2 linked regions of the Pokkaliibacter sp. MBI-7 genome follow. The protein of the gene in region 1 binds, or shares a complex with, the protein of each later gene. Links are inferred from orthologs where the notes say so. Each region holds a gene or a part of one and is shown in the gene's direction. Other genes may lie near its edges. The genes, in order: QCD60_RS18645 and accD.

Region 1 (4,138 bases):
CAGAGCGGTATTGTGGGCTGCCATTGGTGATGCTCTGCAGGCTGCTGATCAGCAGGCACGTAACTCTGACAGTGGTGTGTTTGATCTTTTTGGTGATGTGATTGCTGCCAATGATCACAACACCCTGTACTCCAGCTATTTGTCATTGGAGGAGTGGCCCGACAAGGAACGCCTGAATGGTGAAAAAGATACGTTGGGGCTATTCGTAACAGGACATCCTATTGATGCTTATGAGCATGAACTCAAAGGCATGGTCAAAGTGCGCCTGGCAGACCTGAAACCCAGTCGTGAAAGTCAGTTGCTTGCCGGGCTGGTGGTAGGGGTTCGAACAATGAAAAGCAAAAAGGGGGAAACCCTTGCGTTTGTTACATTGGATGACCGTACTGGCAGGGTAGAGGTATCGGTGTTTGGTGAACTCTATCATCAGCATCGTGAAGTGTTAGGTAAGGATGCTGTCATTCTGATTGAAGGTGATGTCAGTCAGGATGACTTCAGTGGCGGTTTGCGTGTTCGTGCCAAGCGTTTGCTCTCTATCGAGGAGGCACGGGCCCGACATGCCAAGCATCTTGAGCTCAAGCTGTCCTGTGAAGGACTGCAGGCTCGTGAGATACAAGCGATTCAAGCCATGCTTGCTCCCTATCGGGATCAGGAAGGCAACCAGATTCGTATCCATTACAAGCAGCAGGAAGCTGAGGCCTTTGTGGTTTGTGGTGAGAGCTGGCGAGTAAAAGTAGCGGATGAACTGCTGTTATCCCTGACGTCTCAGCTGGGTAAACAGTCAGTAAAACTGGTCTATCGTTGAAAATTTTGAACGGGTCGGGGTGTCTCGACTCCCAGGCAAGAAAAGCGTATGGTAGGCAGCCATTATTGACGCCCCAAGGGGCTGGCTGCATTAGCGGAAACGAGTAATGAACCCAAACTATCTGGATTTTGAACAGCCTATTGCTGATCTTCAGGCTAAAATCGACGAACTGCGTCTGGTGAGCAGCAGCAATGACTTCAACATCACAGAAGAGATTGCCAAGCTGGAAGAAAAGAGCGCCAGCCTGACAGAGCAGGTATTTTCCAACCTGAGTGACTGGCAGATAACCCAGTTATCACGGCATCCTCTACGTCCTTACACGCTGGACTACATCAAGAACATTTTTACTGATTTTGATGAGCTGCATGGTGACCGTCACTTCGCTGACGATGCTGCGATTGTTGGTGGCATTGCACGATTGGACGATGAGCCGGTTATGATTATTGGCCAACAGAAAGGTCGTGACGTTCGTGAGAAAGTACGTCGCAACTTCGGTATGCCTCGCCCTGAAGGATACCGCAAAGCATTGCGTCTGATGGAAATGGCTGAACGGTTTAATCTGCCCATCCTGACCTTTATCGACACTCCCGGAGCCTGGCCTGGTATTGACGCAGAAGAGCGTGGGCAGAGTGAGGCCATCGCCTTCAATCTTGCGGTGATGTCGCGTCTCAATACCCCAATCATTTCTACTGTTATTGGTGAGGGGGGCTCTGGTGGCGCTCTGGCTATTGGTGTGTGTGACCGCCTGCTGATGCTGGAATATTCTGTCTATTCAGTTATTTCTCCTGAAGGCTGTGCTTCTATCCTGTGGAAAAGTGCAGAGAAGGCGTCGGAAGCCGCTAAGGCAATGGGGATGACTGCGGGTCGTCTTCAGGAGTTGGGTTTCGTTGACCGCTTGATTGATGAGCCACTGGGTGGCAGTCACCGTAATCCTCGTCTGATGGCAGCTAATCTCAAGCTGGCCTTGCAGGAAACCTTGGGCGAGCTGCGGGGGCTGACGCAGGAAGAGCTGCTGGAGCAGCGCTATGAGCGGCTGATGAATTTTGGCTCTTTCGAATAATCTTCTTATCTCCATGAAAAAAGCCGGGTCTGCCCGGCTTTTTTCATCTTGGCAGACTGTGGAACCTCAAGGGCTTCTGGTGGGGCTAAAGCATCTGGCCCCTCGCAGGTTGGTCATAGCAGTTAGCGGTGGCCTGGATTCACAGGTGTTGCTGCATCTAACCTGGCGCCTTGCCAGCAGTGGTGGCCTACCTTGCCCGGTCGAGGTCTGGCATGTTAATCACGGTCTGCAGGCAGGGGCTAACGCTTGGCAGGCTCAGGTGGCTCGCTTGGCCGCTAGCTATGGTTTTATCTATCGCGCTTTTCGCATAGCTGTTTTGCCCACAGCAAACGTTGAGGCCGGTGCTCGTCATGCACGCTATGCTGCTTTTAGTGCTCACGCCAACTCGGGTGACGTGCTGTTGTTAGGGCAGCATGCCGATGACCAAAGTGAAACCCTTATGCTGAGACTGATGCGTGGTAGTGGCCCGACGGGGTTGGCTGCGATGGCTGAGGTACGTGCTAGTGATGGGGTGTATTGGGTGCGGCCGATGTTGCATATTGAGCGCCGGCAGCTTGAAGAGTATGCCTGTCAGTGGCAACTGGAGCCCATAGAAGATCCGAGCAATGCTTCAGAAGTATATGACCGTAATTATCTGCGTCATCAGGTTATGCCTCGTTTGACGCAGCGCTGGCCATCTTTGAATGCTCGTTTACGGCGATCGATAGAAGCCTGTGATGAGGCTTCATCCTTACTGCAGGAACTGGCGGAGTTGGATATGCGTCAGTGTGGCTGGCTAGCGGCTGATTTGTCGTTGGCGCTGCCTGCATGGGCTGAGTTGAGTCAGTCCAGACAGTTTAATGTGCTGCGCTGTTGGTTTTTGGACCGTGGTGCTTTGCCGCCCCCTGTCTCTGTCAAAGCGAAGTTGTCACAGTTTGTTGATGCCGCTGATGATCGACAGCCGCAGCTGAGCTGGGAAGGCTGGCAATTGCGTCGATATCGGCAGCGGCTGTATTTCGTTCCCGAGTGGCTGGAAAATCTGTCTCTTCCGCAAAGTTGTGTGCTGCAAGCAAGAACACCTTTACCCTACGGCGAGTTGATTGTGAGTGATGTAAAGGGCCGTGGTGTACGTGCTGATCCTCAGGCGAGCTGGGAAGTTCGTTTTCGTCAGGGGGGGGAGTCGTGGCAACCGTCAGGCGCCACGCACAAGGTGAGCCTGAAGCACTATATGCAGGGGCGTGGTATTCCTCCCTGGGAAAGAGCGCTGATACCTTTGCTGTATTGTGACGATGAGCTGGTGGCAGTGGCAACGCATCCTGCTCAGGGGTGGGTCGCTCAGGCGGACGAGTGCGGCTGGTGGTTAACGTGGCAGCGTGAACACACCTGAGTCGCAGTCTATATTTGCACCATAAAGATGCTGGCCATCTCGATTGTGCTTCAGTCTGACGGGATTCTGCCATTGTTGGGATGAGGCAGTTCTGTTATCCTGACGTCCCATCTTGATGACATCATCGTCACCTCTCTATTCCCACAACGCAGAAACGTACAGGTTTTCAATGACGCGCTATATTTTCGTCACGGGCGGCGTCGTGTCCTCATTGGGGAAAGGCATTGCCTCTGCCTCTTTGGCCGCGATTCTAGAAGCTCGAGGTCTCAAGGTGACCATGCTCAAACTGGACCCATACATCAACGTGGATCCAGGTACCATGAGCCCCTTCCAGCACGGTGAAGTATTTGTCACCGACGACGGTGCGGAAACTGACTTGGATCTTGGTCACTATGAGCGTTTTATCCGTACCCATATGACGCAACGGAACAACTTCACGACAGGGCGTGTTTACGAGCACGTATTGCGTAAGGAACGTCGCGGCGACTATCTGGGGGGGACCGTTCAGGTTATTCCTCACATTACCGATGAAATCAAACGCCGGGTTATTGATGGTGCCGAAGGTGCCGACGTAGCGCTGGTGGAAATTGGTGGCACTGTCGGTGATATCGAGTCTCTGCCATTTTTGGAAGCCGTTCGCCAACTGCGTGTGGAACTGGGTAGCGAACGAGCACTTTTCATGCACCTGACCCTAGTGCCTTATATCGCCACCGCAGGCGAAACTAAGACGAAACCGACTCAGCATTCGGTGAAAGAATTGCGCTCAATCGGTATTCAGCCGGATATTCTGGTGTGCCGTTCTGAGGTGACTATTCAAGCACCCGAGCGCCGCAAGATCGCTCTGTTCACCAACGTCGAAGAGCGTGCTGTTATCAGTCTGCCTGATGCCAACAGTATTTATGCTATCCCG
Region 2 (6,804 bases), on another replicon or contig:
TGGAAGAGCAGATGCGTAACAATGATGGCGCAATGACGGCAGCCGGTGTAGCCGCAGGTGCTGCTGTGGCCGCTGCCATGATGCCTGAGGTGGAAGAGTCAAAGCCAGTGCGTGAGGCGCCAGCTGCGTCTGCTGCCAGTTTTGCTGAGTTGGATCCGCTCGAGGGCTTTGATGATCTTCTGGATGATGATCTGGATCTGGATATTGACAGTGACGATCCCTTCAATCAGGTCGATGATGGCGATATGGCTATTGAGCCAGAGCCCGCCCGGCCCAGCCCTATCGAAGATATCCATGAGGATGACTTTGTCGACATGACCTCCAGTATCGAGGAGGGCGGAGATGTCGATCTGGATGACGTTGCTGAGGCAGGTGAACAGGAGTCGTCGCGACAGATCGGAGAGTTTGATGAGCAGGATCTGGCGCAAAGTGTCGATCTGGAAGTAAGCGACACGCCCGATCAGGATGAAGAAGCGTTTGTTCATACGCTGTTGAATGAACCGGATCTCGCAAGCTTGGATGCTGATCTGGATGGCATTGAAAATGGCGATGATCTCGACTTGCCTGTCGATCGTGACGATAACCCTGCTCAGGATGATATCGACAGTTTGCTTGATCAGACAGATCCCGATGACATGGATACAGATCTTGAAATACCCGACCTTGAGGATGTTGCTGATCTGAGTGAGCTGGAGGAGCCGGATAGCTCCGATGTACTGGTTGAAGAAGAACCGGTTGAGGAATCTGAGGACGACTTGCTCAGCCTGGACGATGAACTCAATGCGTTGCTGGCTGAAGCCGATCAGGATGGTTTCGTCGAAGAGGAAGCGTTGGGCGATGAAGATTTTACTTTCCTGTCCGGGGCTGATGAAGTGGCCACCAAGCTTGATCTGGCAAGAGCCTATCTTGATATGGAAGACGCGGATGGTGCCCGCGATATTCTGAACGAGGTCATGATAGAAGGGTCTGAGAGTCAGAAGCAGGAAGCGGAAGAGCTTCTGGCATCGCTGGTTTAAAGGTGAGTATTGTATAGCTGTACGCCGCTCATCGGAGTCAGATCGTGACAAGACCGGCCAAATCGCCGGTCTTGTGTTTTCCTGTACAGCCCTCGGCTGTTTTCAATGTGTGCTATTTATCAGATTCAGAACGCTTAATGACCAATTCACATTCGTCGCTGGAGATTTCTCCAAAGATTTTTCGTATTGCCTTGGGTGTCGAGTACAACGGCAGCGAGTTTCATGGTTGGCAAGCGCAAAAGTCGGGTGTTGCCAGTGTGCAGGCAGAGCTGGAACGCGCGCTCAGCAAGGTTGCCAATGAGGCAGTTGCAGTCGTGTGTGCAGGCCGAACAGATGCGGGAGTCCATGCCAGCGAGCAGGTGGTCCATTTTGATACGACGGCTGTTCGTGATCCCCGGGCTTGGATCATGGGGACCAATACCCATCTGTCTCATCATGTCAGTGTGCGCTGGGCTACAGAAGTGGCTGATGATTTTCATGCACGCTTTTCTGCAGTAGAACGTCAATATCGTTATGTCATCTATAACCATAAAGTTCAGCCCGCCCTGCTCAATCGACATCTGACCTGGGATTATCGCCCGCTGGATGTGGTGCGAATGCAAGAAGCAGCGCGCCATCTCGTTGGCACCCATGATTTTACCTCCTTTCGCGCTGTTCAGTGCCAGGCGAAAAGTCCTGTGCGGACCTTGAAGCAACTGGATGTTGTGCGGCAAGGTAATCTGATCGTATTGAATGTAAGGGCGAACGCATTTCTTCATCACATGGTCCGCAATCTTGCGGGCGTACTGATAAAGATTGGTGCAGGTGAGGCTGAGCCTCTGTGGGCTAAAGAAGTACTGGATGCTCGGGATCGCCGATTGGGAGGGGTGACCGCGCCGCCTTTTGGTCTTTATCTGGTGCGTGCGGTATACCCGGAATCATTCATCCTGCCGCAAGAGGCTCCCGGCCCCAATTTTCTGGGCAGTTTCGGTGAGGGCTAGGGCATGCGGGGTAGGGTTGCCTTTCTATTGGGATCAGCAAGTAGTTCTGCTAACATCTGGCACCTTGATTAACCTCGGTTTTCTCGGATTTAACTCATTTATCTTGGACAGTACGAGCATTTCATGACCCGAACACGCGTCAAAATTTGTGGTATGCGAAGTGTCGAGGATGCTCTGGCGGCGGTTGAAGCTGGGGCGGATGCTTTAGGGTTTGTATTTTACCCACCGAGCAAGCGAGCTATTGACGCTGCTCTCTGTCGTGATATCTGCCAGGCGTTGCCACCTTTCGTAGAGCGTGTTGGCTTGTTCGTCGACGAGGCACCTGAGCAGGTAAAAAAGGTGTTGAGCATTGCTCCACTTAGCTTGCTGCAATTTCACGGTGACGAGACTGCAGCCTATTGCGAGTCGTTTTCCGTGCCCTATATAAAGGCCATCAGGATGAAGCCGGGGACGGACCTGATAGCGTTGGCTCAAACCTATTCCTCAGCACAGGCTTTACTGGTAGATGCCTATATGCCGGGTATGCCAGGAGGAACAGGCCTTACTTTTGACTGGCAAGTATTGCCAGATAACGTGGGCAAACCTGTGATTCTGGCGGGTGGCCTGACACCGGATAATATTGGTATCGCGGTACGCGGGGTAAGACCTTATGCCGTCGATGTCAGTGGTGGCGTCGAGTCTGCTCCAGGCAAGAAGGATGCCGCTCTCATTTCTCAATTTGTACAAGGGGTGTTACGTGGTGACGCAAGTTGATCTGAAAGCGTTGGTCAGTCTGCCTGACGAACGAGGACACTTTGGCCCCTATGGTGGGCGCTTTGTGTCTGAGACCCTGATGGCGGCACTGGAAGAGCTTACCGAGACGTATCAGCGTTTGTGGCAAGACCCCGAGTTTATCGCCGAATTTGATCGTGATCTGAAGCATTATGTGGGCCGTCCATCGCCTCTTTATCATGCTGAGCGTTTGTCTCGTGAGCTGGGTGGTGCGCAGATTTACCTGAAGCGGGAAGACCTTAATCACACGGGTGCGCACAAGGTTAACAATACTATTGGCCAGGCCTTATTGGCCAAAAAAATAGGCAAACCTCGTATTATCGCTGAAACAGGAGCTGGCCAACATGGTGTGGCATCTGCAACTGTCGCTGCTCGCCTCGGGCTGGAGTGCGTGGTGTATATGGGCGAGGAAGATATTCGTCGTCAAGCGCTCAACGTTTATCGCATGAAACTGCTGGGTGCCAAGGTGGTACCTGTCACGTCTGGCACGCGCACGTTGAAAGACGCTCTCAATGAAGCCATGCGAGATTGGGTTACCAATGTTGATAGCACCTTCTACATCATTGGTACCGCAGCAGGCCCTCATCCCTATCCGCAAATGGTTCGTGATTTTCAGTCCGTCATCGGCCGCGAAGCCCGTCAGCAATGCCTGGAACAAACCGGTCGTCTGCCAGATGCCCTGGTTGCGTGCGTCGGTGGTGGATCTAATGCCATCGGGCTGTTCTATCCCTTTATCGAGGATGCCAGCGTAAGAATGATTGGTGTCGAGGCGGGCGGACTGGGTCTGGCAACAGGTCAGCACGCCGCTCCGTTGACCGCAGGGCGCCCAGGTGTGCTGCATGGCAACCGCACTTATCTGATGGCTGATGATGCTGGGCAGATTCTGGGTACGCATTCGGTTTCGGCTGGTCTTGATTATCCTGGCGTTGGACCTGAACATGCGTGGCTGAAAGATACCGGTAGAGCTGAATATGTAGCTGCGACCGATGAAGAGGCAATGAATGCATTCCGTATGCTGACTCGCATTGAAGGTATTATGCCGGCCCTTGAGTCAAGCCACGCAGTTGCTCATGCAATCAAGATTGCCCCGACCATGTCTCAGGATCAGATTCTTGTCGTTAACCTGTCGGGTCGTGGCGACAAAGATATTCATACCGTTGCCGGCATTGATGGCATCGAGATCTAAGGAGTAGTAATGAGCCGTATCTCAGGATGTTTCGCTCGCCTCGCAGCGGCGAATCGTAAGGCGCTGATTCCTTACATCACTGCTGGTGATGGTGGCCTGGATCTCACAGTCCCCCTGATGCATGCTCTGGTCGGCGCGGGCGCTGACATTATTGAGCTGGGCGTGCCGTTTTCAGACCCCATGGCAGATGGTCCGGTCATTCAGTTAGCCTGCGAGCGGGCACTGGCACACGGCACTCGTTTGGCAGATGTGCTGGAGATGGTCAAAGCATTTCGTGTTCAGGATGAGGTTACGCCTGTTGTCTTGATGGGATACCTGAATCCTGTCGAAATGATGGGATATAAAGCGTTCGCCGAGCAGGCCGCGACCGCTGGTGTGGATGGCGTTTTGCTGGTCGATATGCCCCCAGAAGAGGCCGATGATGTGCCTGCATTGATGCAGGCTCATGGTCTGGATTTGGTTTTCCTGCTGGCGCCTACCAGCAAGGTTGAGCGAGTTGAGGCAATCGGCAAGGCGGGTTCTGGTTACGTATACTACGTATCACTTAAAGGCGTGACAGGATCAGCCCAGCTGAATACTGCCGAAGTGGCTGAGCGGGTTGGTTTCATTCGCCAGCACGTCAGTCAGCCGGTGGGTGTCGGTTTTGGTATTCGCGATGCCGCATCGGCCAAAGCAGTCGCAGCGGTAGCCGATGGTGTCATCGTGGGAAGTGTACTGGTCAACAAGATGGCCGAGTTGCAGCAGGACAGGGCCGCGTTATTGCAGGAAGTGCCCGCCATATTGCGCAGCATGCGCGAAGCGATGGATGCCTGACTGAGTTAAGAAATGATGCTGGCCGGCGAGCTGTGGACACTGCCAGTGTTTGAAGAGCAATCGCAGTTCGCAAGGTTGGTGCGGAGAATCTATGAGTAACTGGCTAGAAAAAATCGTTCCTTCCCTCGTTCGGGTGCAGCGTAAAACCTCAACCTCTTCTGTACCTGAAGGGTTGTGGAAGAAGTGCCCCAAGTGTGAGGCGGTGCTGTATCGCCCCGAGCTGGAAAAAAATCTGGATGTATGTCCGAAGTGCGATCATCACATGCGTATCAGTGCTCGCCGTCGTCTGGATGTTTTTCTGGATGCGGAAAATCGGGCAGAAATCGGTGCGAATGTTGAGCCCAGTGATCGTCTGAAGTTCAAGGACTCCAAGCGCTATAAGGATCGCCTGGTGGCTGCCCAGAAGGAGACTGGCGAGAAGGATGCACTGATTGCAATGAGCGGCACTCTGGATGGTATGCCGGTTGTTGCGGTAGCCTTTGAGTTCAACTTCATGGGCGGTTCCATGGGGTCAGTGGTAGGTGAACGTTTTGTTCGTGCGGCCCAGCATGCTTTGAAAGAGCGTATTCCCCTGATCTGCTTCGCGGCTTCTGGTGGTGCGCGCATGCAGGAAGCACTGTTCTCTCTTATGCAGATGGCGAAGACCAGTGCCGCACTGGAAAAGCTCAAGCAAAACGGTGTGCCCTATATTTCTGTCATGACTGACCCGGTTTTTGGGGGCGTGTCTGCAAGTCTGGCGATGCTGGGTGATCTGAACGTGGCTGAGCCCAATGCTTTGATTGGTTTCGCCGGCCCCCGTGTTATTGAGCAGACGGTGCGTGAGAAACTGCCAGAAGGATTCCAGCGCAGTGAGTTCCTGCTGAGTCATGGTGCTCTGGACATGATTCTGCACCGCAAACAGATGCGCGAGCGTCTGGGTTCGATTCTGCGTAAATTGAGCCATCTTCCTGAAATCAAGGAAGTTCAGGAAGAAGCAGAGGAATAACAGTGACCGGGGTGAAAGCCTCCGGAGTGCTGTGGTGCTGAGTCTGGCACCCTAATGTCGCCGACTTTCCGTTGATCCGATCAGGGTTGATGGAGTCGGCGTTATTTTTGTTAACGTACAGAAACTCTTGCCGGGAAGATAATTGGCTTTGGCAGGGGTTATCCCGGTGGATTCAATAATGACACAGCGCACACTTAATGACTGGTTGGCCTGGATGGAGCAACAGCACCCATCAGCGATAGATCTGGGTCTGGATCGGGTACAGAAGGTGTGGCAAGCATTGGGGGCACCGCAGCCTGCCAAAAAGGTGGTTGTGGTTGGCGGCACCAATGGCAAGGGCTCAACCTTAACCTATATCAGTCAGCTGGCTATGACTGCAGGCTGGAAAACAGGCACTTATACCTCACCTCATTTCCTGCGTTACAACGAGCGTGTCGCGATTGAAGGCAAGAGTGTAACTGATGAGCAGCTGTGCGCGGTGTTTGAGCGCATTGAGGCCTGTCAAACAGCGCTGTCGCAGCAGGGCGAGGTGATCTCGCTCACCTATTTTGAGTTTGGAACCCTCGCTGCGTTACTGCTGCTGGCAGGCGCGAACCTGGATCTGGCGGTGCTGGAAGTCGGGCTTGGTGGCCGCCTCGATGCGGTCAATATCGTCAGTGGTGATGTCGCCATCGTGACGTCAGTGGATCTGGATCACACAGACTGGCTGGGCAGTGATCGTGAAGCTATCGGCTTTGAGAAGGCAGGTATATTCCGGCCAGATCGCCTGGCGCTGTGTGCTGAGCCTGATGTGCCGCAGTCTCTGGCTGAGCATGCACAGACAATTGCAGCTCGTCTGATGAAAATCGGTGAATCTTTTGGTATCGATGAGGGCAATGGTGATTATCGTTGTTACGGACAGCTACCGGATGGTCGGCCCTGGTATGTGGATCACATCCCGGCTCCTCAGCTACCGGTCAGAAACATGGCTCCGGCCTTGCAAGCGGTAAAATGGCTTGGCATTGAGCTGACTGATGAACAGTGTCGCCATGCTCTGAGTCATGCGACCCTGAC

What was found.
Region 2: the proteins of QCD60_RS18645 (region 1) and accD are in contact, whole or in part, in a solved structure (PDB 8UXZ), measured with the Escherichia coli proteins. The link is inferred for Pokkaliibacter sp. MBI-7 from one-to-one orthologs.

The regions. Positions count from the first base shown.
Region 1 is NZ_JARVTG010000001.1:4,224,794-4,228,931, forward strand. The notes cover bases 1-2,885. They hold QCD60_RS18645 (acetyl-CoA carboxylase carboxyltransferase subunit alpha), read left to right. Parts: upstream 1-908; coding sequence 909-1,862; downstream 1,863-2,885. Other genes in these bases: dnaE (DNA polymerase III subunit alpha), read left to right, coding at 1-802; tilS (tRNA lysidine(34) synthetase TilS), read left to right, coding at 1,876-2,885. In the rest of the region: more of tilS, read left to right, coding at 2,886-3,228; QCD60_RS18655 (CTP synthase), read left to right, coding at 3,398-4,138. UniProt on the Escherichia coli protein: Component of the acetyl coenzyme A carboxylase (ACC) complex. First, biotin carboxylase catalyzes the carboxylation of biotin on its carrier protein (BCCP) and then the CO(2) group is transferred by the carboxyltransferase to acetyl-CoA to form malonyl-CoA.
Region 2 is NZ_JARVTG010000002.1:388,558-395,361, forward strand. The notes cover bases 3,838-6,804. They hold accD (acetyl-CoA carboxylase, carboxyltransferase subunit beta), read left to right. Parts: upstream 3,838-4,857; coding sequence 4,858-5,751; downstream 5,752-6,804. Other genes in these bases: trpB (tryptophan synthase subunit beta), read left to right, coding at 3,838-3,953; trpA (tryptophan synthase subunit alpha), read left to right, coding at 3,963-4,766; folC (bifunctional tetrahydrofolate synthase/dihydrofolate synthase), read left to right, coding at 5,930-6,804. Also shown: QCD60_RS21425 (FimV/HubP family polar landmark protein), read left to right, coding at 1-1,016; tRNA pseudouridine(38-40) synthase TruA, read left to right, coding at 1,154-1,996; QCD60_RS21435 (phosphoribosylanthranilate isomerase), read left to right, coding at 2,120-2,749; more of trpB, read left to right, coding at 2,733-3,837.